DNA from 4 places in the Streptomyces sp. NPDC002754 genome. Region 3 is predicted to be linked to each of the others. Evidence: riboswitches for the same ligand, from Rfam matches in the RefSeq annotation. Region 3 holds a riboswitch; each other region holds the start of a gene.
The links. Region 3 has a riboswitch for cobalamin ahead of metE (5-methyltetrahydropteroyltriglutamate--homocysteine S-methyltransferase). Riboswitches for the same ligand answer to the same signal wherever they lie in the genome.

Region 1: it holds a riboswitch for cobalamin, as region 3 does, so the genes downstream of both, ACWD2L_RS02290 (ABC transporter substrate-binding protein) here and metE (5-methyltetrahydropteroyltriglutamate--homocysteine S-methyltransferase) in region 3, are expected to answer to the same signal.
Region 2: it holds a riboswitch for cobalamin, as region 3 does, so the genes downstream of both, ACWD2L_RS00740 (Nickel transporter NicT) here and metE (5-methyltetrahydropteroyltriglutamate--homocysteine S-methyltransferase) in region 3, are expected to answer to the same signal.
Region 4: it holds a riboswitch for cobalamin, as region 3 does, so the genes downstream of both, ACWD2L_RS02320 (FecCD family ABC transporter permease) here and metE (5-methyltetrahydropteroyltriglutamate--homocysteine S-methyltransferase) in region 3, are expected to answer to the same signal.

The regions. Positions count from the first base shown of each region.
Region 1 covers NZ_JBSFVM010000001.1:456,431-463,848, reverse strand. The annotation lists gene ACWD2L_RS02300 (ABC transporter permease) at 1-385, opposite strand, end outside; gene ACWD2L_RS02295 (ABC transporter permease) at 382-1,347, opposite strand; gene ACWD2L_RS02290 (ABC transporter substrate-binding protein) at 1,331-2,815, opposite strand; cobalamin riboswitch at 2,916-3,092, opposite strand; gene ACWD2L_RS02285 (hypothetical protein) at 3,318-3,491, shown strand; gene ACWD2L_RS02280 (histidine phosphatase family protein) at 3,488-4,072, shown strand; gene ACWD2L_RS02275 (hypothetical protein) at 4,082-4,426, opposite strand; gene ACWD2L_RS02270 (CbtA family protein) at 4,551-5,312, opposite strand; gene ACWD2L_RS02265 (CbtB domain-containing protein) at 5,335-5,556, opposite strand; gene ACWD2L_RS02260 (methylmalonyl-CoA mutase subunit beta) at 5,902-7,418, shown strand, end outside.
Region 2 covers NZ_JBSFVM010000001.1:118,353-125,770, reverse strand. The annotation lists gene rho (transcription termination factor Rho) at 1-36, shown strand, start outside; gene ACWD2L_RS00750 (GNAT family N-acetyltransferase) at 67-558, shown strand; gene ACWD2L_RS00745 (inorganic diphosphatase) at 624-1,127, shown strand; cobalamin riboswitch at 1,294-1,509, shown strand; gene ACWD2L_RS00740 (Nickel transporter NicT) at 1,542-2,660, shown strand; partial or broken gene ACWD2L_RS00735 (GTP-binding protein) at 2,807-3,040, shown strand; partial or broken gene ACWD2L_RS00730 (GTP-binding protein) at 3,033-3,623, shown strand; gene ACWD2L_RS00725 (helix-turn-helix domain-containing protein) at 4,022-4,339, opposite strand; gene ACWD2L_RS00720 (hypothetical protein) at 4,700-6,007, shown strand; gene ACWD2L_RS00715 (DUF6083 domain-containing protein) at 5,989-6,594, shown strand; gene ACWD2L_RS00710 (hypothetical protein) at 6,938-7,411, shown strand; gene ACWD2L_RS00705 (hypothetical protein) at 7,408-7,418, shown strand, end outside.
Region 3 covers NZ_JBSFVM010000001.1:954,391-961,808, reverse strand. The annotation lists gene ACWD2L_RS04635 (NAD(P)/FAD-dependent oxidoreductase) at 1-275, shown strand, start outside; gene ACWD2L_RS04630 (LysR family transcriptional regulator) at 286-1,206, shown strand; gene ACWD2L_RS04625 (TetR/AcrR family transcriptional regulator) at 1,228-1,836, opposite strand; gene ACWD2L_RS04620 (hypothetical protein) at 2,041-2,340, shown strand; gene ACWD2L_RS04615 (hypothetical protein) at 2,337-2,531, shown strand; gene ACWD2L_RS04610 (amidohydrolase family protein) at 2,550-3,740, opposite strand; gene ACWD2L_RS04605 ((2Fe-2S)-binding protein) at 3,858-4,532, opposite strand; gene ACWD2L_RS04600 ((2Fe-2S) ferredoxin domain-containing protein) at 4,529-4,921, opposite strand; cobalamin riboswitch at 4,983-5,106, opposite strand; cobalamin riboswitch at 5,200-5,423, shown strand; gene metE (5-methyltetrahydropteroyltriglutamate--homocysteine S-methyltransferase) at 5,590-7,418, shown strand, end outside.
Region 4 covers NZ_JBSFVM010000001.1:464,942-472,359, forward strand. The annotation lists gene ACWD2L_RS02305 (ABC transporter ATP-binding protein) at 1-972, shown strand, start outside; gene ACWD2L_RS02310 (ABC transporter substrate-binding protein) at 1,020-2,027, opposite strand; gene ACWD2L_RS02315 (ABC transporter ATP-binding protein) at 2,058-2,822, opposite strand; gene ACWD2L_RS02320 (FecCD family ABC transporter permease) at 2,902-3,930, opposite strand; cobalamin riboswitch at 4,090-4,211, opposite strand; gene ACWD2L_RS02325 (ATP-binding protein) at 4,554-5,774, shown strand; gene ACWD2L_RS02330 (roadblock/LC7 domain-containing protein) at 5,792-6,610, shown strand; gene ACWD2L_RS02335 (DUF742 domain-containing protein) at 6,603-6,986, shown strand; gene ACWD2L_RS02340 (GTP-binding protein) at 6,989-7,418, shown strand, end outside.

The sequences.
Region 1 (7,418 bases), 500 kb from region 3:
CGGCCAGGGTCATCAGGACCAGCAGGCCGGGGAAGGCCAGCAGCAGGTCCATGGTGCGCATGACGGTCTCGTCGAGGCGGCGCCGCGGCCCCGCGGCAAGCAGGCCCAACGGAACGCCGAGTGCCATGCCGATCGCGAGCGCCGCGAGCGCGCTGCCCACCACCGAGGCGCCTCCGTGCAGGACGAGCGCGAGCACATCTCGGCCCAGGACGTCGGTGCCGAGCAGGTGACCGTGGCCGGGTGGCTGGGACGGCAGAGCGTCCGGTTGGGGCGAGTCGTCGCCTGCGAGGAGCGGCCCCGACAGGGCGAGGAGCACCGGGACACCCAGCAGGGTCAGGGAGATCCACGGTGGGCGAGTTCGTGTCGCGGTGGCCGGTAGCGTCACGCCGTGACCTCCCGGCGGGGCGCCAAGCGGTGGGCGACCAGGTCGGCGGCCAGGTTCACCGCGACGGCGGTGCCGGCGAACAGCAGGGCGTACGTCTGCACTTGGGGCAGGTCGCGGTTCTGCACCGCCTCGACGAAGCCGTTGCCCAGGCCGCGGAAGCCGAACACCGCCTCCACCAGCACCGCGCCGCCGAGCAGTCCCTCCACGCAGCGCGCGTACTGCTGCGCCGCCGGCCCCAGGGCACCCGGCAGCACATGGCGCACCACGATGACGCGCTCGCGCATGCCGAGCAGCCGCAGATGCTCGGCGACGGCACTGTGCCGCTGGTCCGCGACCCCGGCCCGTATCTGCCGTGCCAGGTCGCACAGGTGACGGGCCGTCAGTACGACGACGGGGAGGACCAGCACGGCGGGCTGCGCCCACAGCGCGTGCGCGTCCATGCCGACGGCGGTGGCGGGCAGCAGCCCGGCCGCCAGCGACACCGAGGCGACCAGTAGCAGCCCGAGCACGAACTCCGGCACGGCGTGCAGCACGACGGCGGCCGTGTTCAGCGCGCGATCGACGCGGCTGCCCTCCCGCAGCCCCGACACCGCGCCCACGAGCGGCGCGAGCACGGTGACGAGCAGCAGTGCCGGGACACCCAGCAGGAGTGTCACGCCGACGCGCCGGCCGATGTCGTCGCCGACGGGCAGGCCGGTCGTCAGAGAATTCCCCGGGTCCCCGGTGAAGAGGTGGGCGAGCCAGTGCCCGAAGCGGGACCAAGCCGGTTCGTCGAGACCCAACTGGTCGCGCAGTGCGGTGACTTGCTCCGGCGTGCCGAGTTCACCGCGCAGCACGTCGGCCGTGTCGCCGGGCAGCAGCGAGCCGACGGCGAACACGGCGAGAAGCACCACCAGGCACTGCAACAGCGCCAGCAGGCAGCGTCGGAGCACATACGCCCGCATGTCAGCTGACGCGGACACGGTCGAAGCGCGCCCAGTCGTGCGAGTTCGGGGGCGCCGCGCGCAAACCGGTGACCGAGCGCGCGACGGCGTCGTTGGCGTCGGAGAACGCCCACACCAGGAGTCCGGACTCGGCGCGGGCCAGCTTCTGGGCGCGGGCGAGCAGCCCGAGCCTGTCCTGCTCGTCCCGGCTGGTGCGGGCCCGGTCAAGGAGCGCGTCGAACTTCTTCGAGGCGTACTGCGTCTGGTTGCGGGCGGCGCCGCCACGGACCCGCTGCTGGAGGAAGTCGGAGACGGGCAGCGTGGAGGTGGTGTTGAAGGCGGCGATGCCCTTGGTCTTGATCTCGCTGAAGTACGTGCTGGAGGCGCGGGTGTTGGCGGTCAACTTGAGCCCCACCTCGCGTAGCTGACGAGCCATCAGGTCGGCGGCCGGTTCCCACGCGGCGTCGACGGCGCTGGTCTCCACGGTGATGTGCAGCCCCTGGGCTCCGGCCTCCTTCACGAGCCCGCGCGCCTCGTCGACGTCCCGCTTCCGGGGTTCCATGTCGTCGGGGTAGCCGCGCAGCCCCATCCCGAACAGGTCGTTGCCCACCTCGCCGTGCCCGGCGAGCGCGATCCTGACCAGTGCCTCCCGGTCGATGCCGAGCTGCACGGCGCGTATGAGCCGCGGATCGTCGAACGGGCTTCGTCCGGTGCGCAGAAGCAGTTGCTGCGCGGTGGCCCGCTTGGCCGTCAGAAGGTGTGTCGAGTTGTTCTTCTTCAGCCGTTCCACGGACGCTCCGCCCATGTCGGCGCCGTAGTGCACCTGCCCGGACAGCAGCGCGCCCAGCCGCGCCGACTCCTCGTTCGCGGGGACGATCTCCAGCTCGGCGATGTGCGGGGCGCCGTCCCAGTGGTCCGCCCAGCGCCGGTAGCGGGCGGTGCCGCCGGGCGTGAAGGACACGTAGGTGAAGGGGCCGGAGCCGACCGGCTTGCTGAAGTCCGTGGTGCCGTCCGGGATGATCTCGGTGCCGGGTCCCGCGAAGACGGTGGGGAACTCGAAGTTCGGCGCCTTCAGCACGAGGACGACGGTCCGGTTCCCGTCTGCCCTGCTCGCGCCGAAGTCGATCGCGGACAGCAGGACCTGCGACGGAGATCCGGTCTTGGGGTCGGCGGCGCGGCGGTAGCTGTAGAGCACGTCCTTGGCGGTGACCGGCTTGCCGTCGTGGAAGCGGGCCGCGCGCAGGCGGATGCGCCAGCGGGTGCCCGAGGAGTCGCTCTCCCAGGACTCCGCGAGCCGCTCGCGGACCGACAGGTCGTCCGCGTACGTGCCGAGGGTGTCGTAGAGGGCCTTGGCGCGGGCCTGGTCGACGAAGTTGGGTGCCACGTGCGGGTCGAGCGTCTCCTGGGAGCCACCGGAGGTGAACGCCGCGCGGAACCGGTCGCCGCCTCCCCCGTCCTTGGTGTCCCCGCCGCAGCCGCTGAGCAACCCGGCTCCGGCGAACGTCAACGCACCTGAGGCGGCCAGTACTTGGCGCCTGCCGGGCCCCGGGTGCCCCGTTCGGGCATGCGTCGTCACATCGATCCTCTCCGGGGTGTCCTCGCCCCTGCTGCTGGACCGGCGACGGGTCAGTCTCCTGGCTCCCGGATCATCACTCACCCCCGCCTTCCCGTCCGCTGTCGCGGACGGTGGCGTGCAGGAGGATCGCTCCCCGGTCACAGTGGCGGGACCGCGCCGGAATCACACCGGCTTCCTGGTCCCCGTCGCCTCTCGTGGGCTCATTGTGGCGCACGAGGGATCGGGGAAGGCACCCGGTGTCCTTGGAGCACGGGAGCGGCCGGGCCGTCTCAGGCCCGATGCCCGTCCCCCGGCCCGTCGTCCGACACCGGATAGGGCACGAACGTGCGGCCAGTTCGGCCGCGGGCACCGGATCGCCGATCAGGTCCGCGGAGAAGACGGTCAGACGCATGGGAACGCCCTCCAGCGCCGCCGTCTCCTCCACCACAGTGAGGTGTTCGAGGGCACCCGGAACGACACCCAGTTCTTCCTGCAACTCCCGCCCCTCGACTTCGTCGCCGTACTCGTCACCACCTTCCGCGACCACCGCACGGACCTGCTGAAGGAACATCGGCGGCGGGGAGTACGCTCCCCTCGCACGGCCATCGAGTCCCAGGGAGTTCCGTGACCACGCGCCTGCTGCTCGTCTCACCGGCCGTGACCGCCTCAGCACGGAGCGGCGTGTTCGACGACGGGGCGTCCCTCGACTCGGCCGGCGCCGCTCAGGCTCGTCGCGCGGCCGGAACCCTGCCCTTGGCCGACCGCGTCGTCGTCTCCCCCGGCACCCGGTGCGCACAGACCGCCGACGCTCTCGGCCTCAATGCCGGGCAAGCCGCACCCGCCCTGGCAGGCCTCGACGCGGGCAGTTGGCGCGGCCGGTCGCTGGACGACGTGAGCGCCACGGAACCGCAGGCGGTGGCTCGTTGGCTGACGGACCCGGAGGCCTCACCGCCGGGTGGTGAGTCCGTGGCCGACGTGTGCGCACGGGTCGGCCGCTGGCTGGACGAGGTCAGGGAGGGCGGTACGGCGTCCGGCCGGGTCGTCGCCGTCGTGGAACCCGAGGTGGTGCGGGCGGCCGCGGTCCATGCGACAGGGGCTCCGCTGTCCGCCTTCTGGCGCCTTGACGTCGCGCCGCTGTCGGCCACGGAGTTCAGTGGGCGCTCCGGTCGCTGGAACATCCGGCTCGGCCGCATGCTCGGCGCCGAGTGAGCGCTCCGATCAACGGCCCTGCCCCCGGTGGCGGGCCAACAGCTCCGCCAATTCGCACCGTACGCAGGCGGACCGTGCCGCCTCGGGACTGTCCTCGCGTACGGCGGGTCCGGTACCGCTCGGCGTGTGCCCGACGGCAGCGCACTCGTCGGCCGGGCACGCCGCCACGAGCTCCGTCAGGTCGCGCACCAGCTGCTCGGTCCGCTTCGCCTGCTGGGCGAGCACCCGCATCCGCGCGCTCTGCCCGCCGATCTGCCGTCGGCCGGCGATGAGCTGTTCGTACTCGTCGAGGGTCAGGGCGACCGCCGCGCGACCGCCGAGAGTGATACGGCGCGGCTCCGGGTGTCTGGCCACTCAGCTCCTCGATTCCTCACGCGAACCATGCGCGGATGAACCCTGATGTGGTGCGAAAACACGCGAGGGCCCCGGATGACTCCGTGGGCCCTCTTCTACGTTTCCCGCGACCCGCCCGGGGCCATCATTGGCCCGCCGCGACCGTTTCCCCAGGTGTGGCGGCCACGGGCTTCGGCCGCAGCAGTCGCTGCGCCAGCTCTCCGAACAGCAGGCCGAATCCGGCCCACAGCGTGATCTGTGTGGCGAGGGCGGAGAGCCGGAAGCGCCACAGCAGCGCGGCCGGGAAGTGCTCGGGCGCGTCGTTGATCGCCGGCAGGAACTCGTAGGCCAGGCCGACGATCACGGCGAATCCCAGCACGGCGACGACTGTCGCGTACCAGGTGCCGAGCCGGGGCACGAGCCGCTTGCCGACGATGGTCGCGGCGATCGTCAGGAGCACGCTGAGCACCATCATCAGGAAGTACAGGGTCGTCCGCTTGCCGATGGTGTCGGGGTTTCCGACGGCGGGCGGGTTGGCCGGGTACTTCAGGAACGGTACGACGTATACGGCGAGCAGCGCACAGCCCGACAGCAGCAGGGCGGTGGCGCGTGGGCCGAAGCGGCCGACGCGCCCGAGCGCGAAGCAGTAGGCGAGAGCGGCGATCCCGCCGAAGGCGATGCCGTAGACGAGGATGCCGGTGGCGAGACCGGCGGTGGACTGGAGGCCGCGGGAGACGAGTTCGACCTCGTCGCCGTGCGAGTGGCCGGCGTGGGCCTCCTCGAAGCCGATCGCGGCGTCGACGCCTGGTTCGCCGAGCCAGTAGGCGATGACCAGGGCGAGCACGCCGGCGGCGAGGCCGGCGAGCATGCCGCGAACGAGCAGATTACGTACGGTGCTGGAGTTCATGAGCGCGTCGGGTTCCCTCGGGTCAGTGGCAGGGGAAGCCGAGCAGGTGACGGGCGTCATGCACCCATTCATGAACTTCCGCTCCGCTGAACACGGAGGTGGCGCCCTGTTCGGCGCCGACGAAGTAGAGAAGAACCAGCATCAGGATGCCGATGAAGACGGCCCAGGGGGCGATGTCCTTCAACGGCAACTTCGCCGGAATCACAGGGGTGTTGGGGGTCGGCTGGGCGACATTCTGCGCCATGGCAGAGCCTCCTTCGGGAGTTCGCGTCCCGTCTCGGTGGTGCACGAGACGACAGCCGGGTCTGACTCACGAGCGGTCCGTCCTCGGACCTCTCGCACACAGTGGCGCGACCGTGCCGGTTTCACACCGGCTTCCGTGCTGTCGTCGATACGCCCTGACGGTACCGCGTGGCGCGTACATGGCCAAGGCCGGTTCCCTCGCGCCGTCGCCTGGCGTGCCGCGCCGACGCGGGTCACCATTCCGCGCCATCCCGCTCGTAGGCGAATCGAGCCCCCACGACAAGGAGAACAAGGTCACACGGGTGTGCCCTGCTCTCGCTCGCCGGCTCTGACCTAGCATCCGGACATGACGGTCCTGCCAGACGACGGGCTTTCCTTGGCGGCCGAGTTCCCTGACGCGACGCACGAGCAGTGGCAACACCTGGTGTCGGGTGTCCTGCGCAAGTCGGGCAAGGAAGTCTCGGCAGCCGAAGCGGAAGGCGCCCTGTCCACCGCGCTCGAGGACGGGTTGCGCACCCGCCCGCTGTACACCGGCCGCGACGCGGCACCCACGAACGGGCTGCCGGGCTTCGCGCCCTTCGTCCGTGGTGGCCGCGCCGAGGGCAACGTCGCCGGCGGCTGGGACGTACGGCAAAGGCACGCGGTGGCGGACCCGGCGGCGGTACTCGCCGACCTGGAGAACGGTGTCGCGTCGCTGTGGCTGACCGTGGGCGAAGCCTCCGATTTCCCCGTCTCCGCGCTGCCCACGGCGCTCGACGGCGTCTATCTGGACCTCGCCCCCGTCGTCCTCGACGCGGGCGCCGAGACCGAGGCGGCCGCGGCCCAACTGTTCCGCTGCTACGAGCAGTCGGGCGTCGCCGCTGACGCCCCGCGCGGCAACCTGGGCGCCGACCCCCTGGGGCACGAGGCCCGTACGGGATCGTCGTACGACATCGGTCCTGTGGTGGAGCTGGCTCGGCGGTGCACCACCCGCTACCCCGGTGTGCGGGCGCTGACCGTGGACGCGCTGCCGTACCACGAGGCCGGTGGCTCGGCGGCGCAGGAACTGGGCGCGTCGATGGCGACCGGTGTCGCGTATCTGCGCGAGCTGACGGCGGCGGGCCTGACGACTCAACAGGCTCTGGCGCAACTGGAGTTCCGCTATGCGGCGAGCGCCGATCAGTTCCTGACGGTGGCCAAGTTCCGCGCGGCGCGACGGCTGTGGGCGCGGGTCGCCGAGGTCTGCGGGGCGCCCGAACAGGGTGCGCAGCGGCAGCACGCGGTGACCTCGACGGTGATGACGACGCGACGCGATCCGTGGGTGAACATGCTGCGGACCACGATCGCCACGCTCGCCGCCGGGGTCGGCGGGGCCGACGCGGTGACGGTGCTCCCGTTCGACGAGGCGCTCGGCCTGCCGGACGCGTTCGCCCGGCGCATCGCCCGCAACACCTCCACGATCCTCGTCGAGGAGTCGCATCTGGCGCGGGTCATCGACCCGGCCGGCGGCTCCTGGTACGTGGAGCGGCTGACCGACGAACTGGCCCATGCGGGCTGGGAGTTCTTCCGGACGATCGAGCGGGCGGGCGGGCAGGCGGCCGCCCTGCGCTCCGGCCTCGTGCCCGAGCGCCTCGCCGAGACCTGGGCGGCCCGCAGCGCACGCCTGGCGAAGCGGCGCGAGGCGATCACCGGGGTGAGCGAGTTTCCGGATCTCGCGGAGAAGCCCGTCGAGCGCACACCGTCGCCCGCGCCGCCTTCCGGGGGCCTGCCGCGGGTCCGCCGCGACGACGCGTTCGAAGAACTGCGCGCCCGCTCCGACGCACACCTCGCAGCGACGGGCACGCGCCCCCGGATCTTCCTCGCCGCGCTCGGCCCGGCCGCCGC
Region 2 (7,418 bases), 840 kb from region 3:
CTGCGCCAGGCCCAGTCGACCGTGCCGACCTCCTGACGCCGCCCCCATATGCGTAATACTCGACACATGAACGCGAGCATTACACGCCGTGGGGGAACTCCGGCGGTCGGCATCCGGCGGGCCACCACCCAGGACGCCCGGCGCCTCACCCGCCTCGTGCGCGGCTCCAGTGCCTACCGGGATCCGTACGCCTCGATGGTCGCGGGCTACCGGGTGGGACCCGACTACGTAGAGGCGCACCACGTCTACGTAGCCGTGGATTCGGCCGACGAGCGCGTGCTCGGCTTCTACGCGCTGCTCACCGAGCCGCCGGAGCTGGACCTGATGTTCGTCGCGGACGAGGCGCAGGGCCGGGGCATCGGGCGGCTGCTCGTCGACCACATGCGGGCCCAGGCGCTGGCCGCGGGCCTCGACCACGTCCGCGTCGTCGCGCACCCGCCCGCCGAGGGTTTCTACCGCTCCATGGGCGCACACCGCACCGGCACGGTGCCCGCGCGCCCGCCGGCCGTCGCCTGGGACCGACCCGAACTCGAATTCGCCATTCCTCCGGCCGTCTGAGGTCTTCCGCCCTTGCCCGGTACAGCGCACACTCGTGGGCGTCGGAATGCGGCAAGGAGGCCACATTGGGCAGCAGTCAGGCACGCGCCGAGGCGTTCGACGTGATCGTGGAGATCCCGCAGGGGTCCCGGAACAAATACGAGATGGACCACGATCTCGGCCGGATCCGGCTCGACCGGATGCTGTTCACGTCGACGCAGTACCCCGCGGACTACGGCTACATCGAGGGCACGCTCGGCGGCGACGGCGACCCGCTGGACGCACTCGTCCTGACGGGCGACGCGACGTTCCCCGGCTGCGTCATCGAGTGCCGGGCGATCGGCATGTTCGTGATGAGCGACGAGAAGGGCCCGGACGAGAAGGTGCTGTGCGTGCCCGCGCACGATCCACGGCACGGCGCGACCCGGGACATCGAGGACATCCCCGAGTTCGACCGCCTGGAGATCACCCACTTCTTCGAGGTCTACAAGGACCTGGAACCCGGCAAATCGGTCGACGGCTCCCACTGGGAGGGCCGGGAGAAGGCCTACGAGGAGATCGACCGGGCCCGTCAGCGCGCTTCAGGGTAGGTAGGGCCTGTATTGGGTTCTGGTCTGGATCAGGGAGCGGGGGCTGGCGCCTTCGGATCCAAGGCGGAGGAGGGAGGCGACGCGGAGCGTCGTCGACCGACGACAACACCGGAGACGGAGGCGCCAGCCCCCGCGAGCCCAGAGTAGAACCCAATACAGGCCCCTAGTAGGGTGGCCGGGCCGTGGTGCTCGGGAAGACCGGTGACGGCCCCCAAGGGGCCCATTCCGGAGCGGCCCTCGCCACTGTGATCGGGTTTCGGACAGCGCCGTCCGGAGCGCGCCGTTCCACCCTGTACGCCACTGGCGGCCGTCGGCCACTGGGAAGGCCGGAGCGGCGGGCACGCCCGTAAGCCAGGAGACCGGCCGCGGCATCTCACGAAGTCATTCCACGAGGTGCTGGAGCGTGATCGACGCATGACCCTGCCCGGGAACTCCCCGAACCCTGCCCTGAATTCCCCCTCCCCTGCCTTCCGTTGGCGCCGCGAGGACACGCTGCGCACGGCCGGCCTGATCGCGGTGATCGCCGCGCTGCACGTCGTCGCGTTCGGCGTGCTGTTCCTGCTCGTCGTCCCCGAGCACTACGAAGTGGGCAACAAGGCCTTCGGTATCGGCCTCGGCATCACGGCGTACACGCTCGGCATGCGGCACGCCTTCGACGCCGACCACATCGCGGCCATCGACAACACCACCCGCAAGCTGATGGCGGACGGCAAGCGGCCCGTCTCGGTCGGCTTCTGGTTCGCGCTCGGCCACTCCAGCGTGGTGGTCGCGATGGCGGCGCTGGTCGCGGGCGGCGCTGCGCTCGCCGGCACCCTGCTGAACGACAACTCGGGCACCCACCAGGTACTCGGCGTCGTCGGCACGACCGTGTCCGGTACGTTCCTGTACCTCATCGCGGCGCTCAACCTCGTTGCCCTGATGGGCATTTTGAAGGTCTTCAAGGCGATGCGCGCGGGCTCGTACGACGAGCGGAAGCTCGAGGAGCACCTGGACTCCCGCGGTTTCATGAACCGGATCCTCGGCCGCTTCACCAAGTCCATCACCCGGCCGGGACAGATGTTCCCGCTCGGCTTCCTCTTCGGTCTCGGCTTCGACACCGCGACCGAGGTGACGCTGATGGTGATGGCCGGCAGCGGCGCGGCGGCGGGCCTGCCGTGGTACGCGATCCTGTGCCTGCCGCTACTGTTCGCCGCGGGCATGAGCCTGTTCGACACGCTCGACGGCACGTTCATGAACTTCGCCTACCAGTGGGCGTTCTCCAACCCTGTGCGCAAGGTGTTCTACAACCTCACCATCACCGGCTTGTCGATCGCGGTGGCGTTCTTCATCGGCACGATCGAACTCGTCGGCGTCCTGCACGACAAGCTCGACCTGAGTGACGCCGTCACCGGGTGGATCGCCGGTCTCGACCTCGACAACGTCGGGTACGTGATCGTGGGCCTGTTCGTGGTCGTGTGGGTCGCGGCGATCGCCTACTGGCGCCTGGCGAGGGTCGAGCAGCGGTGGTCGGCGAGGATGGCCGACGGCACGTAATTCGGTTGCCGGGGCGCGCGCGGTCCACTGCTGCACTGATCGCAGCGGCATTCCCGCGCGCCCCTACCGTGAGGACCGATCCATGCGCACGACAGACATGTTCCTTCAGAAGGCCCCTGCCCTCTCCCCCATGGACATGACTGTCAGTGCACACTCTGAATCTGGGCATTCTCGCGCACGTCGACGCCGGTAAGACCAGCCTGACCGAGCGCCTCCTGCACACGGCCGGGGTGATCGACGAGCTCGGCCGCGTCGACGACGGAAGCACCCGCACCGACTCCCTCGACCTGGAGCGCCGGCGCGGCATCACCATCAAGTCGGCCGTGGTGTCGTTCCCGGTGGCCGGCACGAACGTCAACCTCGTGGACACGCCTGGCCACCATCGGTCTGCGGGTCGACCCGGCGCCGATCGGCTCGGGCGTCGCGTTTCGGCTCGGCATCGAACTCGGCTCCCTCCCCCTGGCCTTCATCAAGGCCATCGAGGAGGCCGTGCACAGGACGCTGCGCCAGGGAATGCTCTGCTGGCAGGTCACCGACTGCACGGTGACGCTGACGCACTCCGGATACGCGCCGCGACAGAGCCACGCGCACGCCGTCTTCGACAAGTCGATGTCGAGCACGGCGGGCGACTTCCGCGGGCTGACCCCGCTGGTCCTGATGAGCGCACTCACGCGCGCGGGCACGGCGGTGTGCGAACCGATGCACCACTTCCGCCTGGACATCCCGGCCGACCTGTACGGAGCGGTACTGTCGTTGATCACCCGACTGCGGGCCGTGCCGACGGGGCAACGCACGGACGGCGGGGCATGGACCACGGTCGACGGGCTGACCCCCGCGGCCCGGGTGCGCGCCCTGGAGCAGCAACTGCCGTCCCTCACCCGGGGCGAGGGCGCCCTGGAGGCCGCCTTCGACCACTACGCCCCGGTCCGCGAGGGCGCCCCGCGCCGCTCCCGCACGGACCACGGATCAAGCCCGGCCTTTGGACGAGAGCCCGCGGGGTCCGGGGCAGAGCCCCGAGGCCGTGACGCCGGTGGGGTGCCACACGGGAGGGGGCGGGCGAATCCGGGCCATTCGGCCCACCGGTAGGGCCCCTTGGCCCCGTCCGCCGCGAGCCGCGCGCTGAGATGCTGCGGTATCGAGCCTCCCGTGCCCTCGTCCTCCCGCAGCGGCGCGCGGTCGAGGCCGAGCCCGGGCCCGCTGTTCGCAGAAGGGGGAGCCGCGAATGGCGGGCCCGTCCGGGCCTCCGCCCCGGCTTCGTACACGCGTCCGCCGCGCCGTTGTGGCAACTCGCGCGCAAAACGGCCCAATCGGAACGATAAAGTGGCTCGTCAACCCGCACGCGCCCGATCACTCAGGAGTGCCTACGTGTCCGTATCCCCAGGTCGGGGACTTACGGCCTTCAGGCGGGCCTGAACATTGGCCGGATTGATGCTGTTCAGCCACTCGCCGGGTCCGGCGAGCATTTGAGTCGGGGGGATGTCGAACACGTCGGCGATTTTGTCGATGTCTTCGAGGCGCCACGGCGCCTTCCCATTCACGCGGTAGCTGACGGACGTCGAGCTGACACCGAGCAGTGGAGCGAAGGCCCCGAGAGTCAGCTCGGCCGTGACGACGGCGGCACGCATGGACATGGAGAACTTGGCGTTCGTCCCAGCGCGGTAGATCGGGTTGGTCTGCATGTGGCTCATCCTAACGTTTCTGTTGTGAATCTTAAAGCTGTGGCCTGATTCGCTTAAGTCAGGCTTGATGTTCCAACCCGTTGCCGTCAGTATTTAGTTCGCCACTTCGCCACCCCGCGCCACCCCAACCGCCACCCCTGTCACGACCCGGGCTCGGTGCGCTGCAACATGAAGCCACGCTAGCGCTTTGGAAGACTGGCAGAGCGGTGTTAAGCCGTACTTGATTCTGCGAAGTGTCCATGTCTATGGTTGCGGCATGACCCCCCACCCCCACACCCCGACGGCGCACACATGCGCCCCCTGCATGCCCGTGGCAACTTCTGCCGCACGGGCCGCTGCGGGCGTCCGTGGGGTGCGCGCGTGATCGGCTGGGGCCGTGACTTCCTTGGGGGCATCAGACGTACGCCATCCCCCGAAAGCCACTTCACGAAGCTCGCCAACAAGGCCCACCGGGACAAGCGGATCAGCCGCCGGGCCCGCGGGCTCCTGGGGGAGATCGCATCCCATCAGGACGGCCGCGTCATCACCGTCGAGTTCCTCATGACCACGGGCCCCGAGGGCCGCGCCGCGATCCGGACCGCGCTCAAGGAACTTGAGACGTTCGGGTACCTCGCCCGTGAGAAGCACCGGAACACCGATGGCACGTACGGCGACGAGGAATGGCGGATCACCGACGACCCGGACCGCTACGACCTTGCACGTAAAACCGCAGGTCAGAGCCAGCGTCCAGAAACCGACCTCTGGTCGTCCGCTCCAGACGCCGACGAGCTTGCACGCAAAACCGCAGGTCAGAGCCACGGGCCAGTTGCCGACACGGCACCTTGCACGCAAAACCGCAGGTCAGAGCCAGCGTCCAAGAATCCACCGGCGGCAAATCGCACACATAAGAAGAACAACAACCAGAAGACCAAAGAAGAACAGGCGCACCCCTCCGGGCGCCCGCAGGGCCTCGCTGGCGTCTCACCAGAGGATGGAGTCGATGCGGCTGCGCCGCGTCCGGACGTGAGCCCCCGGGTTTTGGTGTTCAGGGCGCTGCCCGTCGAGCTGCGGACCCACGCTGCCCGGCCGCTGCCCAAACGCCCGCCGGTGCCTCTGGCCGATCTCATCGACCAGCAGCTACGCGTACGCAGCACCGAGCAGCTCATCGACCGCATCGAGCGGCGGTGGGTCGACCACGGCTACGAGGACGCCGCGCACTCCGCCGACGGCCCCGGCCTCGATACCGGCGTCGGTGTCGCCATGGCGTTGCTGCGTGAAGGCGCCTGCGCCGATGCCCGGTGCGAGGACGGCGCCAACGTGGACACGGGCGCCGACTGCCCGCTGTGCGTCGACCACCTCGCCGCCCGCCGCCGTGCACGCGCCGAGGGCCTCGTCCCGCCCGACCGTGGCCTGAACGCCGAGCGCGCCGACGACCTCGCCGAGTGCGCCGTCGAGACCTGCCGCAAGCCGTTCAAGCGCGGCGCGGAGGTCCCCGAGGACGGACTGTGCGACGAGTGCCGGGCCGCGATGCAGCGGGCCGCCTGGGTCGTCCACAAGGGCGCCGGCCGTCCGGGCCCGCCGCCGCCGCAGGACACATTGCCGCCGCCGGTCATCGAGGGCGACGGCGACAGCGAAGACAACGTGATCGATTTCGAGGAAAGGAAGGGCCGATGGCAGACGATCTCGTGATCAACCGGCGTAGCAACGTCTACCACCGGCCCGACTGTCAGCACGCGAAACGGCTCGTGATGATGGGCTACGGAGCCCACACCACCACCGAGCATCTGGCTCTGAACTCGTACGCCCGCCCCTGCCCCAAGTGTCACCGTGACCGTGAGCGGCGCAAGGCACGCCAACTTGAGTTCGAGGCCCGCCAGAGCCTGAGCCGCTCGTATGTGGAGCCGATCGCCGTCGAGCCCGTTCCGGCGGGGCAACCGGCGATCACTTTGTACGACCCGGCCGAGGACCGAGAGATACCCGCCAAGGGCCTCATACGCCCCTGCCCGCACTGCCGGACACCCATCGACTTGCGGCGTACCGGCGGGGACCACGACATGCCCACGGCGCTGCAACCCGGCGAGTATCCGGCACGCCACATACCCGCCCAGCTCCACCGGCAGCTTCTGTACGGGCTCGTCTACCCGGGCCGGGGCGACGGATGGGTGCGCATCCCGCATCACGCCGTCTGCCCCGCACGCCCCGAGCCCGAACACCCAGGGCTGCGTGACATGTGGCGCGCCCTCGCGATCCGCCGCCGACGACGGGAGGCCTCATGACCCGCCGTTGCTCTCGCCGCGCTTTCTGCTGCGGTGAGCTGTGGGGAGCCGAGACAGATATTCGAACAGGATCCCGTAGCGGCCCTGGCGCGTCCCGGCACGCTCACGCCCCCCGTCCGCCATAAATCCCGTGGAAGTCCATGCATCCGGCTGGCAAACGGGTGAAGCCCTGGGGTGTCGCCTGACCAGCGACGATCCCTACCTGTTTCTCTCAGCCGAGCGCCTACCGGATTCGGTAGACGAAGCGTCAACAAGACGATGGAATCCCGTGTAACGAGGGGGGCGAGAGGCCAAGCTTCACTCGGAACGGTTCGAACGGCAGCCGCCTCGACAGGAGTTACTCGTGCCAACCACCAGCCAGCCGATAAGCAGTGACGACGCAGTCGCCTCCGTGATCTTCCGACGCCAGCCGTACCCCGCGACCGGCCTCGCCGTCGAGATCACCCGGACCGCCGCCGTGTCGCCGAGGACACTCCTCGAACTGCTGCGCGGCCTGACCGTCCGGTTCCGCAACGACGCCGGAACCCCGGCCGGGGACCCGGTCATCATCGACGGCCGCGAAGCCCTCGGCGCCGTCCTCGTCCGCCCCGGCGAATCCGACACCGCGGAGGTCACCGCGTTCACCGCCGGACTCCCCCACGGTCAGCTCGCCGACGAACTCCAGAAGATCGTCGAGGAGTTGGAGGTGGAGTTGGCCGAGGACGAGGAACAGCCGACGCCGCCCAGTCCGCCCGTCTCGCGCGCCGAGGAACGGGCCGCCGTCGAGGACTTGCCCCGCTACCGGGAAGACGAGGTCGGCGAGAGGGGGACCGGATGAATCACGC
Region 3 (7,418 bases):
ACCAGGCGAAGGCCGCCGCGCGGGCGCTCGTCCACGGCGACGACGCCCCCGCGCTCTCCTTCCAGCCGTACTTCTGGACCGAGCAGTTCGGGCACACCCTCAAGGCCGTCGGGCACCTGCCCGCCGAGGGGGAGCCGCAGTACGCGGTCGGCGGCCCCGGCGGCGGCCCCGCACTGATGACCTGGCGGCAAGAGGACGGCAGCACCACGGCCGTCGCCCTCGACCACCGCATCCCGGTCCCCCGGCTGCGCCGCATGACCCGCACCGCCACATAGGGTGTGCGCCATGAGCGGCGAGGAGGACACCGGCACGTCGGGACTCGACCGGCTGGCATCCGTCGACCTCAACCTGCTGGTGCCCCTCCTCGCCCTGCTGGAGGAGCAGTCGGTGACCAGGGCCGCGGAGCGGGTGGGGCTCTCGCAACCGGCCATGAGCCACGCCCTCGCCCGGATGCGGCGCCTGCTGGGCGACGACCTGGTCGTCCGTCAGGGCAGCGGCGTCACGCTCACCCCGCGGGCGCTGGAGCTGATCGCCCCGCTGCGCGGCGCGCTGCTGCAGACGGCGCAGATCGTCGATTTCCCGTCCTTCGTCCCCGCCACCGACGAGCGGGTCATCACGGTCGCCATGACCAACAGCACCGCGTTCGTCGTCGGCCCCCGGCTGACCCGGCTGGTCGCCGAGCGCGCGCCGCACGCCACACTGCGGATCCGGACGATCACGGTGCCGACCGAGGCCACCTTCACCGAGGGGGGCGTCGACGTCGTACTGATCTCCGAAGGGCACTTCTCGCCGTATCCACGCAGTCGGCTGTACGACGACCGCTGCGTGGTCGTCGCCTCGCCCGACACTCCGCCGCAGGCGAGCGCGCTTCAGCTGCTCTCCACCGAGCCGCACATCGTCGTCGACACCGAACGGCGGGTCTTCCCGTACTCGGTGCTGGAGGACGAGGGCATCCCCCACCGGGTCGGGCTGTGGATCTCCGACTTCCTGCTGGTGCCGTTCCACGTGGCCCGCGCGGGCGGGGTCGCCCTGCTGCGCTACCGGGTGGCCGCCGCCATGCGGACCCTCGCCGACCTGCGGATCGAGGAGTTCCCCTTCCCGCTGCCCGGGCTCGGCATCGACATGGTGTGGAACCCCCGGCTGGCCGACCGGCACTTCGTCGACTGGCTGCGGGAGCTGCTGTGCGACGCCGCGGCCGAGCGCTGAGCCCGTCGCCCGAGGGACGGATCAGGTCAGCAGCCGGACCCAGCTGGCGCTCAGCTCGTCGAGCAGCTGCTCGCGGGTGAGCTTCCAGTCGGCGCTGCCCCAGTGCTGGGCGACGTAGTCCAGTTCGGCCATCGCGAGCACCCCCCGGAAGCGGCGCTGGTGGGGGGCGAGGCGCCCGGCCTGGGTCAGACCGTCCTCGATGTCGCTGATGGCCTCTTCCAGCCACCGCTCCACCAGATCGCGCAGCTCCGGATCGATCGCCGCGGCGTCCCGGCCGACGCGGATGATCGGCCGGATCTCGGGCCAGCTGTCGGCGGTGCGCCGCAGCCAGAGGCCGATCGCCTCCACCGTCCCCTCGGCCACGGTGGCGACCAGATCCTGGGCCGTCGATCCGTGCTCCGGGGAACGAACTCGCTGGAGCGCCTCGTTCAGCCGCTCGTCGATGAGCGCCTTCATCAGGTCGGTCCGGGAGGGGAAGTAGGCGTAGAAGGTGACCCGGGTGGTGCCCGCGGCGGTCGCGATGTCGTCGACCTTGGTGGCGGCGTACCCCTTCGTCGTGAACAACTCGAGCCCGGACTCCAGCAGGAGGCGGCGCGTCATCTGCTTCTGCGCCTGTCGAAGGTTCGCCATGCCGGAAATCCTAATGCCCCACCGCGCACCCGCTGTACGGACGGGCTCCAGGTCATACGCCCTGGCCACACCGTCAGGGGCCGCCGAACCGTCCGCTCCGGAGGCGGGGCCCGGGAGAAGCGGCACTGACCGGCACTTGATGACCCGGTGCCTGAGAAGGCTCGATTCGGCGCATGCCCGCCGCGGCGCTCGTAGGATGCCGGGGTGCCGAGACCCGTCCCGATACCGAAGAGCCGCCGCGCGTGGATCGTGACGTGGGCGGTGCTGTGTGCCGCCGGCCTCGCCGCCACCTACGTACTGACCACCTCCTCGGAACCCGAGCCGCCTCCCAAGAAGCCGGTCAGCGCCCGGTGCGCCGAACTGATCAAGAACATCGAGGGCCAGATCGCCAAGAACGAGCGGGACGGCAAGAAGGACGGAGTGGTGGCGTTTTCGCGCATCCGGGGCGCCGGCCAGGAAGATTGCGGCGATGCGCTCCGCGACCACTTCGGCAGTAATCGGTGAAGCGTGGCGCCCGGGCCGCCGCGTTCGCTGGTCTGGCCGCCGTCACCACCGCCGGGCTGACCATCGCCATGCGCGTCACGTCCGAACCGGAGCCGCAGCCCGCACCGACGCGGGTGTACTCCTCCTGCCTGGCGGCGGACACCCGGCCGCCCGCTCCCGGCGAGGGCCCGTGCGAGGGTCCCGGGCGCTGAACAACTCCCCTATTCCTGCTACGTGTTGGTGATCGGGTCGTACCGCCTGCCCGCCGCGATCACGGCCCCGACGGACTGCAACGCCCCGAGGTCCGTGAGCGGGTCGCCGTCCACCACGAGGACGTCCGCGCTGTAGCCGGGAGTGAGCTGCCCGGTTGTCTCGTCGAGGCCCAGCGCGCGAGCGGGCTCCGTCGTGGCCATCGCGAGGACGCGGTCGTTGGGCAGGCCCAGGTGCCCGTAGAACGTGAGGCTGGAGGGCAGGCCGTCGAAGCTGGCGCGCTGGACTCCCGCGTCGGTGCCCGCGATCAGCCGCGCGCCCGCCTCGGCCATCCGGCGCACCGCGTCGAACATGGCCGCGGCGCGCTCGGCGCCGAAGAACCGCGGCAGCATTCGCCAGTTCGGGCTGACCGTGGGGCAGACGTAGATGTTCCGCTGAACGATCTGGTCGAGCACGTCCTGGCGGACCTCGATCCCGTCGGCCGTCATCCACGTGCAGTGCTCGATACTGTCGACCCCTGCCGCGACGGCGGCGGTGATGCCGTCCGCACCGTGCGCGTGCGCCGCGACCGGCAGTCCGGCGCGGTGTGCCTCGTCGACGAGCGCCGCCAACTCCCCTTCGGAGAACTGGGTTTCCCAGCTCTGGGCGCCGCCCTTGGTGAGCCCGCCGCCGGTCTCCATGACCTTGATGACCTTGGCGCCCGCCTCCGCGTTGCGCCGCACAAGGCGCCGGACCTCCTCAGGGCCGGAGACCTCGCCACCGAGGAACCAGCAATGGCCACCGGGCGGAGTGACGGGCACCGTCGCCGAGACCAGCCGCGGGCCCACGGCCGAGCCCTCCCTGATGTCGTGGGCGAGACGCACCGCGAGGCCGCCCCGGTCACCGAGATCGCGGGCCGTCGTGACACCGACGCTCAGCAACTTCCGAGCCCGAGCGGCCATCGCGGCGAACAGCGCCTCGTCGTCCTGCTCCTGGAGCGTGGCTACGGGTTCCGGTCCCGCGTCGAAGCAGAGGTGCACGTGGGCGTCGATCAGGCCCGGGAGCACGGTCGCGGCGGGAAAGTCGAGCCGGGGCTCGTCGGGCTCCGCCTGGCGCTCGACCTCCGAGCGCGGGCCGGCGCCGGCGATGACGCCCTCGCGTACGAGGACGGCGCCGTCGGCGACTGTGTGAAGATCCGGTCCGGCCAGGACTTGCGCGGCGGTGATCAACATGAAGCGCGGCTCTCTTTCGTCTGCGAGGAACGCCAGTTGCTGCAACGCAGCACATCAGAAAGGGTCAGGGGTTGTCGGTTGCACGCGCCGCCCCGCCCCCGCTGTGTCCTGTCTTCGTCACCGCGTCAGACAGCAGTCTCCGCATGTGCCGCCGCCGGGAGCGCGGTAGAAGAGGCAGCAGCTCCGGCGGCGGAATGTCAGGTCCGGGCCGGTGATCCGGCCCGTTCCGTGTAGCCGGCCCGTCTCCAGGAGTTCGCGTGTCAGCCGCGTGAGATCCGTGCGCAAGTCGGGTCGGGACCGCAGCAGTTGAGCCGACGACCCGAGGAGAGCCGAGGCGGAATTGCCGGCCAGCAGGCGTGGCGCCACCTTGACGGTGAGGCCGTTCTCGACCGCTGCCAGGACTCCGTCCACCTCCGCGTGGACCGCGTCGGCGAGGGAGCGGAGCTCCGTCGCACGTCGGCCCTCGGGCCGGGGCAGGCGCAGAGCCGAGCTCTCACCGGACCACTCGACCGTGCTCATCGCCAGCACGATCCCGTGGACGAGGGCGCAGGCGAGGACCGGTGACCAGAGGCGTGCCGCGAGGCCCAGGTGGGCGATGGAGGCGCCGATGCGGGGTTCGGGGGTGGCGTAGTGGTCGTTGACCGCCTGGGCTCGTGCGGCGAGCCCGGCGTGGGTGAGCCGTGCATCGGGCCGCCGCCGCGTCGGCGTCGTGTCGAGGGCGAAGAATCCCCCGAGCCGCGACTCCACGTCCCGCAGCGCCTCGGCGACCTGTTCCGACGGCACCTCGTTCATGAGGCCCTGGCCCGGCGCGGCGCCTCGATGACGTAGAGGTCCAGGATCGCGGGGCGCTCCGCGACTCCCGGTCCGCCTGCCCCTATCCAGTCCGCGATGTCCTCGGTGGCGTCAGCGTCGTTGACCAGGCCGAGCCACACCGGTCGTGCTCCGGCCGCCCGACCGGCGGCGGAGGGCTGTACGACGATGACATTGGCCTGATCGCAGACGTCCAGGCACTCGGAGATCCGTGTCGGCGCGATCCGGCGCAACCGCGCCGTCTGCGCGGCGTGATCACCGTCGACCTTGACCGTTCCGCAGCAGCAGTCGCGGCACACGACCACGCGGCACGGAACCGCCCGGTCCGCCGCGGGGGCCGTCGCTTCGGCTTCGGCGAGCCGTTCGGGCATGCCGCATCCTCCCTCTCGCCGGGGAGTTCCGCCCCGGATCGCTTCGAGGGGGCGACAGCGTGAGTCTCCTGGCTCTCGGGTCCGTGCTCGTCCCGGCCTTCCCACCCTCGCGGGGGCAGTGGCTCTCCGGGATCCGCTCGCCGATCACAGTGGCGGTACCGCACCGGATTCGCACCGGTTTCCTCGGGCCGCCGTCGCCCGTGTTCACCGTCATCATGCCATCCGGCGAGGAGCTGCCGACGGGCCGGACGTTGTGGCGCCTCCCGGGCGCGGACCCGTAGGGTGAACGACGTAGCTGGTTCGCCCCGCCCGCCAGACGGGGTGTCGTAAGAGGGAACCCGGTGGGATTCCGGGACTGCCCCGCAGCGGTGAGTGGGAACGACCGCCGTCATACGCACTGGGCCCCGGAAGAGGGGTCTGGGAAGCGACGGTCACTAGGTGTCCGCCCTTTCGGGTGGGCGTGCCCGCAAGTCCGAAGACCTGCCAACTGCCCGTGCACGGACGACACGTGCGCGGACATCTCGGTGACCTCGAGGGCGGGTCGGCGTACACATACCGGCGAAAAGATCGTGCCTCGCAGCGCGCGGTCACCGCTCCGGTGGTGTCACTCCTTCGCGCCGCAGAGGCCTTCCGGGATCTCAGGGATACGTCTCTCGAAGGAGAATTCCGTGACCACCAGGACCGCGGACACCACGACCGCGCACACCGGGACCGAGCCCGCGCGGGCCACCGTGTACGGCTACCCTCGCCAGGGCCCGGACCGGGAACTGAAGAAGGCGATCGAGGGCTACTGGAAGGGCCGCGTCGACGCCGACGGTCTTCGCTCCACCGCCGCCGAACTCCGCCGTGCCAACTGGCGGGAACTGGCCGCGTCCGGCATCGACGAGGTGCCGACCGGCGACTTCTCGTATTACGACCACGTCCTGGACACGACCGTCATGGTCGGTGCGGTGCCCGAGCGCCACCGGGCCGCCGTCGCGGCGGACGCCCTGGACGGGTACTTCGCGATGGCACGCGGCACCCAGGACGTCGCCCCGCTGGAGATGACCAAGTGGTTCGACACCAACTACCACTACCTTGTGCCGGAGTTGGGCCCGGACACGGTGTTCACCACCGATTCCACCAAGCAGGTCGCGGAACTCACGGAGGCCCTCGCCCTCGGCCTGGACGCCCGCCCCGTACTGGTCGGACCGGTCACCTACCTTTTGCTGTCGAAGCCCGCTCCCGGCGTGGCCGACGACTTCGATCCGCTCACCCTGCTGGACCGCCTGCTGCCCGTCTACGCCGAGGTTCTCAGCGACCTGCGGGCCTCGGGCGCCGCCTGGGTGCAGCTCGACGAGCCCGCCCTGGTCCAGGACCGCACTCCGGCGGAGCTGAACGCCGCCGCCCGCGCCTACCGTGACCTCGGCACGCTCGCCGACCGGCCGAAGCTCCTGGTCGCCTCGTACTTCGACCGACTCGGCGAGGCCCTGCCGGTGCTCGCCAAGGCGCCCGTGGACGGTCTCGCCCTCGATTTCACCGGTTCCGCCACCGCCAACCTGGAGGAACTCGCCGCCGCCGGAGGCCTGCCCGGCAAGCGTCTCGTCGCCGGTGTGGTCAACGGCCGCAATGTGTGGGTGAACGACCTTGAGCGGTCACTCGCCACGCTCGGCACTCTGCTCGGACTCGCCGACCGCGTCGACGTGGCCGCTTCCTGCTCGCTGCTGCACGTTCCGCTGGACGCGTCCGTGGAGCGGGACATCGAGCCGCAGGTCCGGCGCTGGCTCGCCTTCGCCCGCCAGAAGACCACCGAGGTCGCCACCCTTGCCAGGGGCCTCACCCGAGGAACCGGCGTGGTCGAGGCCGAACTCGCCGCCAACCGCGCCGCGTTGAGTTCCCGGGCCACCTCGCCCATCACCCGTGATCCGGCGGTGCAGGCCCGCGCCGCCGCCGTCACCGAGGCGGACCTGCGCCGCTCGCAGCCGTACGCCGAGCGGACCGCCGCCCAGCGTGCCCTGCTGAACCTGCCGCTGCTGCCGACGACGACCATCGGCTCGTTCCCGCAGACCGGCGAACTCCGCGCCGCGCGCGCCGATTTGAGGGCCGGACGCATCGACAGCGAGGGGTACGAGTCCCGCATCAGGAACGAGATCCGTGAGGTCGTCTCCTTCCAGGAGAAGGCCGGTATCGACGTGCTCGTGCACGGCGAACCCGAACGCAACGACATGGTCCAGTACTTCGCCGAGCAGCTGGACGGCTACCTCGCCACGCAGCACGGCTGGGTCCAGTCCTACGGCACCCGCTACGTCCGCCCGCCGGTCCTCGCGAGTGACATCTCCCGCCCCGCAGCGATGACCGTGCGCTGGACGACGTACGCCCAGTCCCATTCCAGCCGTCCGGTCAAGGGCATGCTCACCGGCCCGGTCACCATGCTCGCCTGGTCCTTCGTCCGCGACGACCAGCCGCTGGGTGACACCGCCCGGCAGGTCGCCCTCGCCCTGCGCGACGAGGTCGACGA
Region 4 (7,418 bases), 490 kb from region 3:
CTGCTGCTCAGCCACGACCTGCCGACCGTGCGCGACACGGCGGACCGTGTCCTCGTGCTGGAGGACGGGCGAGCGGTGGAGGACGGCCCGGTGGAGGAGGTCCTGGGAACCGGCCGGCCCTTGCGCCACGCCGCCACCCGTACGCTGCTCGCCGCGGAACATCGCACGGCGGCCGCAAGCCAGGTGCAGACGGCGGCGAACGGCCCACGACTGACCGGCGGAGTCGAGGCCCGGGACATCGCCGTACGCCGCCGATCCGCCGACCCGCTCGCCGGCCCGGTGTCACTGACGTTCGCCCCCGGCAGCAGAACTGCGCTGCTCGGCCCCTCCGGCTCGGGCAAGACGACCTTCGCCAGGGCCCTGGCAGGCCTGATCGCACCGACCACGGGCGAGGTCCGCTCGGAAGGCGAGCGCCTCCCCGCCCGCATCGACCGCCGTACGACCGCACAGCGCCGCGCCGTCCAGTACGTGCACCAAAACAGCGCGGACTCCTTCGAGCGGCACCGACCCGTACTGCCCCAACTCGCCGACACCGCACGCCTCTTGCGGGGTCTGAACCACAAGGACGCCGCCACGGAGGCGACGGACATCGCGACCGCTCTCGGGTTGGCGGAGCAGGAACTGCACCGCACGCCCGGCCGACTGTCCGGCGGGCAACTGCAACGCTGCGCACTGGTACGCGCCCTGACGGCACACCCCGCGCTACTGGTGTGCGACGAGGTGACCTCGGCACTGGACACCGCATCCCGCGAACGCGTCCTCGACGCCCTGCCGACGCTGCTCGCCCCCGCCGCTACGGCCCTGCTGTTCATCAGCCACGATGTAACGGCGATGCGCGCGTTGGCCCAGGACGCGGTGGCGTTCCGCGCCGGACGGTGCGTGCGGTACGGGCCGGTGGACGAGGTTCTGCGGGCCGGCGCGGCAGAGGTGGCCGCGGCGGCGACGTCGGCGCCCGACCGCTCCACGCCGTGACCGAGGACCGCGCCCTGGCCTCCCGCGCGCTGTGATGACCGGACGCCTCAGGAGGCGTCCGAGCCGCCCCGACGCAGATACGCGCCGAGCCGCTCGATCGCCGAGGCGTTGCGCGGGCTCTCGACCAGATCGGCGTAGTCCAGCGCGTAGATCCGCTTGTGCTTGATCGCGGAGACGTTCCGCAGCGGAGGGTAGGACAGCAGGAATTTCCTCTTCTGCTCCGCGCTGGTCGAGCCGTAGTCGTTGATGACGATGACGTCCGGGTCCCGCTTCACGACCGTCTCCCAACCCACAGTCGTCCACGAGTCCTTGAGGTCGTGCAGGAGGTTGACACCTCCGGCCTCGCTGATGATCTGCTCGGGCGCGGCGTAGCGGCCCGAGGTGAAGGGCTGGTCCTCGCCGCTGTCGTAGAGGAAGACCGAGGGCCGGTCCGTGCCCTTGGCCGCCTTCGCGCGTACGTCGGCGACGCTCGTCTTGTACTGCCCGATCAGCTTCCGCGCGCGGTCCTCGACGCCGAAGATCTTCCCGAGGTTCGTCAGGTCCGTGTACAGCGCGTCGAGCGGCGGCATGATGCCGCGTGAGGTGCCGGTGCGGGCGTTGCGGCAGGACTCGGTGAGCAGGTACGTGTCGATGCCGGCCTTGTGCAGGTCCGCCGGTGTCAGCGCGTTCTCGTTGAAGCCGTAGTTCCAGCCGGCGAAGACGAGGTCGGCGCGCGCGTCGAGGGCCACCTCCTTGGTGACACGGTCCTTGGAGAGCCACTTCACCTTGTCGTAGGCGCCCTTGTACGGCAACCCGTCGGTGGAGCCCTTGTCGGCCGGCATGGCGTAGCCGGCCATGCGGTCCTCGAGACCGAGCGCGAACATCAGCTCGGTGATGCCGACATCGTTGGTCACCACGCGCTGGGGGCGCTTGTCGTACGTGACCTTCTTCCCGCAGTTGGTGACGGACACCGACGCGGACGTCGTCGACTTGCTGTCGGACGCGACGTTCGCGCCGCAGCCGGTGAGGGTGAGCGCGGCGGCGAGGCCGAGCGAGGCGGGCATGAGCTTGCGCACGGGAGCCTTCCAGAGTGGGTCGGAGCGGGGTCAGTGAGTCGTCAGCGGATCGAAGAGGAACTGGGTGGCGCCGGTCTCGGGGTGGCACACGCGATGTGCCCGTACGCCGAAGACCTCGGCGAGCAGCGAGCGGGAGAGCACCTCGTCCGGGGTGCCGGAGGCGACGACACGGCCGGCGTGCAGGACGTGCAGCCGGTCGCAGTGGGCGGCGGCGAGGTTCAGGTCGTGCAGGGCCGCGAGGACCGTCGGGCCGCTGGCGCGCACCCGGCGCAACACGTCGAGCTGGTGGGCGATGTCGAGGTGGTTGGTGGGCTCGTCGAGGACGAGGACGTGCGGCTGTTGGGTGAGCGCGCGGGCGATGAGCACACGCTGCTTCTCGCCGCCGGACAGCGACAGGAAGCCGCGGTCGGCGAGGTGGTCCACGCCCGCCTGTTCCAGGGCCTGTCGGCAGACCTGCCGGTCACGGGCGGCATCGCGTTCGCGGTGCGGCAGGCGGCCCATGGCGACGATCTCGGTAACGGTGAAGTCGAAGTCCGCCACCGACTCCTGCGGCAGCGCGGCGATCAGACGCGCCGCGGCCCGGGGTGTCATGCCGTGCACGTCCTCGCTCTCGACCGTGACGACTCCCGCGTCCGGCCGCCGCGCCCGATAGACGCACCGCAGCAGCGTCGACTTGCCGCTGCCATTGGGGCCGACGAGACCCACGAAGGTGCCGGCCGCCGCGCCGAGGGTGACCTCGTCGACGATCCGCGCCCCCGCCGCCTCGACCGACACACCTTCGACGTCGAGCCGCATGACTCCTCCTCAAGAACAAGCTTCGGTACGTGTACGTGTACGTGTACGGATACGGGGCGGGGCCGAGGGACGGGCGGACTCAACGGCCCGTCAGCGCATGGCCACCGCGCCGCATGAGCAGGAGGAACGCGGGGACACCAAGGGCAGCCGTGACCACACCCACCGGGAGTTCGGTCGGTGCGAGCAGCACCCGTGACAGCACGTCGGCCCACACGAGCAGGACCGCCCCGGCGAGCGGCGCGATCGCGAGCACGCGCGCGTGCGAGGCGCCCACGAGCATCCGCACGAGGTGCGGAACCATCAGCCCGACGAAGCCGATCGCCCCGCTCACGGCGACGACCGTGCCCGTCACGGCGGCGGTCACGACGAACAGTTCGCGCCGCAACCGGTCCGGTGGCACGCCCAGGGCGGCCGCCGTCTCGTCGCCCATCGAGAGCGCGTCCAGCGAGCCCGCCCGGAGTCGCAGCCACAGCCAGCCGACCACGACCGTCGCGGCGGCCAGCGGGACCTTCGGCCACGTCGCACCGCCCAGACTGCCGAGCAGCCACATCATCGCCGCGCGCGCGGCCTCGCCCCGCTCGGCGCCGAAGACCATGACGGTGGTGACGGCCTGGAACCCGTAGGCGAGCGCCGTACCGGTCAACACGAGGCGCAGCGGGCTGAGTCCGAGCGGGGAGCGGGCCACCAGGTAGACCACGACGGTTGCGGCGAGTGCCGACACGAAGGCCGAGAAGGAGAGCGCCCAGACGCCGAGTCCGGCCAGTGCTCCGAAGAGGATGACGGCGTTGGCGCCGACGGCGGCGCCCGAAGAGATGCCGAGTACGAAGGGGTCAGCGAGGGCGTTGCGCACCAGCGCCTGCACCGCGACGCCGACCGCGGCGAGCCCCGCGCCGACGACGGCGGCGAGCACGACGCGCGGGAACCGGATCTCCCACACGATGGTGTAGGCCCCCGCGTCGTCGGCGCCGAGACTCCCGCCACTGAGCCCCGCCCACATGAGGCGCAGCACCTGTGCCCAGCTCATGCCGGCCGCGCCGAGCCCGACCCCGCACGCCAACGAGACGGCCAGGACGAGCACGAGAGCGACCGCCAGCGGGACAGCCGGTATGCGCCCACGCGAGACATCGGTGGGGGCAGCGGGAGCGGCGGTGCGGAGCAACACGGGCGAACATCCTCCGGGTTGGCGCCACCGGAGGAAGGTGCAGGGCGCCAGCAGGACCCGCAGGGTTTCTGGCTGTCCCTGCTCGCAGTCCACGGCGAGCGGTCGACGGGTCACGCACCTGCCGCGGGTGATCGGACTCGCATGGCCAGGCAGGCCACGCACACCGTTGCGGGTCAGCGCCGGATTCGCACCGGCTTCCCCCGCGGGAGGCAGGCGCAGCCTAGCAAGCCGGGAAGGGCGGCCAGGCTCCGGCCGGGGTGTTCCCCGCATGACGCGCATCACGTGTGTGAGCCGGGAACCCGGCCACATCCGTACCCGACCAACGGAGTCCGACCAGGGGATGGCCGATTATCGATCATCGCTGTGGCGGAAACCATGCCGCCGCGGACGCGAATAGTCCGTTTCGCTTCAACGGGGCTATGAGGCAAGGCGGTTGAGCCGCAGCGGCCCTGGTAGCATCCCCGCGGCGATCTTGATCAACTCACCCCGCGCGCCGACTTGACACTGCCGCGGGGGGAGAGCGGGGGTACGGGTCGCCGATCTATCTGCCCGTGCCAAGAGAGGCGTCCATGACACACGCACTTGTGTGGTGCCTGGGTGCGATTGCGCTGATATCCATCGTCGCAAGCGTTGCACTCATAGCCCGTACCCGAGCGCTGACCGACAAGAGACGTCAGGACGCAGAGGAACAGCAACAACGACTGGACCAGGCCACCGCGCAGATCGCGGCCCACCAGTCCGAACTGAAGAGGTCCCGCGCGGAGCGGGACGGCGTCATCGCCGAGGCGCGGGCGGCCGCGGAGGACAGCACGAAGTCGGTCCTCAAGGGGGCGGCCAGCTTCCTGCAGAGCCTGGCGGCCGAGCAGACCGCGCTGCTGGACAGCGTGCAGCGCAAGTACGGCGGCCACGAAGTCCTCAATGACCTCCTGGACGTGCACCACGCCAACGCTCAGATGGCGCGCAAGGCCCAGGGCATCGCGGTGATGTGCGGGGCGCCGCTGGGCCGCCGCAACCGGCCGGCCAGCGTGTACGACGTGGCGCGCAGCGCCCAGGGCCAGATCCGCAACTTCCAGCGCGTGTCGATCATGCAGCAGCCCGGTTTGGCCCTCAAGGCCACCGCGGTCGCGCCGGTCGCACTGGCCGTCGCCGAACTGCTGGACAACGCGGCGAGCTTCTCGCAGCACGACGCCCCGATCGAGGTCACGTTCCAGCGCGTGCAGGGCAACCTGTGCATCGTCATCGACGACGCCGGCGTCAGCATGAGCGACGAGGACCGCCAGCGTGCCACCACCCTGCTGTCCGGCGACGAACCGCCGCAGCTGCAACAGCTGGGCACCCAGCCGAAGTTCGGCTTCCCGGTGATCGGCCTGATCGCCCGTCAGTACGGCTTCAAGGTGGACGTCTCCGGTGTGTCCCGCTACGGCGGTGTGCGGGCCGTCGTCCTGCTGCCCGAGGAGTTGTGGACCATGGAAGAGGCGACCCCCAAGGCTGCGCCCACCCCCACCCCCACCTCCGCTCCCGCACCGGCCGCACACGTCGCGCCCTCGCCCGTTCGCCAGGGACCGAGCCGTTCCGAGGTGGCACCCCAGCGCACCCCGAACGGTCTGCCCAAACGCGCCAACCGCCAGTCGCCGAACACCCCCGCAGCTCCGGCGGACATGCCCCACCCGGACGGCGTCACACAGTCCCTGCCTCGGGCATCCAGCCGGGGGCTGGGCGCGTTCCAGCGCGGCACCCTTGAAGCGCGCGCCGACGAGGCCCCACTGGGCGAAGGGTCTGATGACCGGTGAGCGCCGACCTGTCGTGGATGCTCGACGACATCGTGAAGAACGTGGTCGGTGCGCGCCATGCCGTCCTGCTGTCCGCCGACGGCCTTCCCCGCGCCTCCACCGAGGGCCTGGCCGAGGGGGACCTGCGCACCATCTCCACGGCCATGTCCGGCATCCAGGCCCTGAGCCGTGCCACAGCCCCGTTCGTCGGGACCGCGGCGAATGCGGCCTGGACGCAGACCGTCATCGAGTTCGGGCACGGCTGGATCTTCCTGATCGGCGCCGGACAGGGCGCCTATCTCGCGGCGGCGGCCGAGCCCGACGTGGACATGCAGCAGATCAGTTACCGCATGCACCGGCTGGTGGCCCGACTGGGACACAACATGACGTCCGCGCCCCGCGTCGAAGGGGCCGGGCAAGGCGGCCGGCACGGCAGTCCCGAGCCGGCGCCCGGGGAGGACACGGCCGAGGTGCTGCGTGAGCTCGACCAGGCGGTCGCCGGCGTGAACGGTGCCCGCCACGCGGTGCTGCTCGGTGGCAACGGCCTGCCACGCGGCGCGACCGCGGGGCTGCCCCGCGACCTTGCCGACAGGATCTGTGCGGCGATGACCGGCATCCATGCCAACAGTCGGGCGGCCGCGCAGTTCGCGGGGCCCGTCGCGAACGTGGTGTGGCAGCAGACGGCCATCGAGTTCCAGCACGGGTGGATCCTTCTCATCGCGGCGGGGGACGGCGCACTCCTGGCGGCCTCGGCCGACCATGACTGCAACATCGAGGCGTTGACGGCCCGGCTGCACGAGGTGGAGCCCAAGATCGCGGCGTCTGCCGTGGCCGGCAGGGTGCCAGGCAATGCCTGAGCCCAGCGAGCAGGGCCTCGTGGTCACGTCCGACCTCGTGCCGCTCTTCGTCATCACGGGCGGGCGGACCCTGCCCCCGGAGCACGAGTACGAGCACACCGCGATGGTGACCTCGGCGCGGGGATCCGAGGCAGCCCTGCGCGCCCTGGCCCCCGAAGCCCGCACGGTCATGGACCTGGTCACCGACGGCTTCCTGTCGGTGGCCGAGGTCGCCGGACACACCCAACTCCCGGTCGGCGTCGTCCGCATCCTCCTGGCGCAACTCGCCGAGGCCGGTCTGCTCGAAGTGCGCCCGCCGGTCCCGGCCGCCCAACAGGTGGACGTGGACGTCGTCAGTGCCGTCCTCACCGGCCTGCAAAAGAAGTTCGGAGCGTGAGCGTGTACCTCGAGCCATCCGTCACCCAGGCGGTGAAGATCCTCGTCGTAGGTCACTTCGGCGTGGGGAAAACCACGTGCATCGGAAGTCTCTCGGAGATCAAACCGCTGCGTACCGAAGAACAGATCACCGTGGCCAGCGTGGGACTCGACGACCTCACGAACACCCCCAACAAGACGACCACCACCGTGGCCATGGACTTCGGCCGCCTCACCCTCTCGGACGAGCTGGTCCTCTACCTGTTCGGCACACCCGGCCAGGAGCGGTTCACGGAGATGTGGGAGGACTTGTCGCGTGGTGCACTGGGCGCGCTCGTCCTCGTCGACCCCGAGCGCCTCGACGAGAGCTTCGCCGTCCTGGACCTGGTGGAGTCCTTCGGCCTCACGTACACGATCGGCGTGAACTCCTTCGAGGGCCAGGCAGAGTACGCCC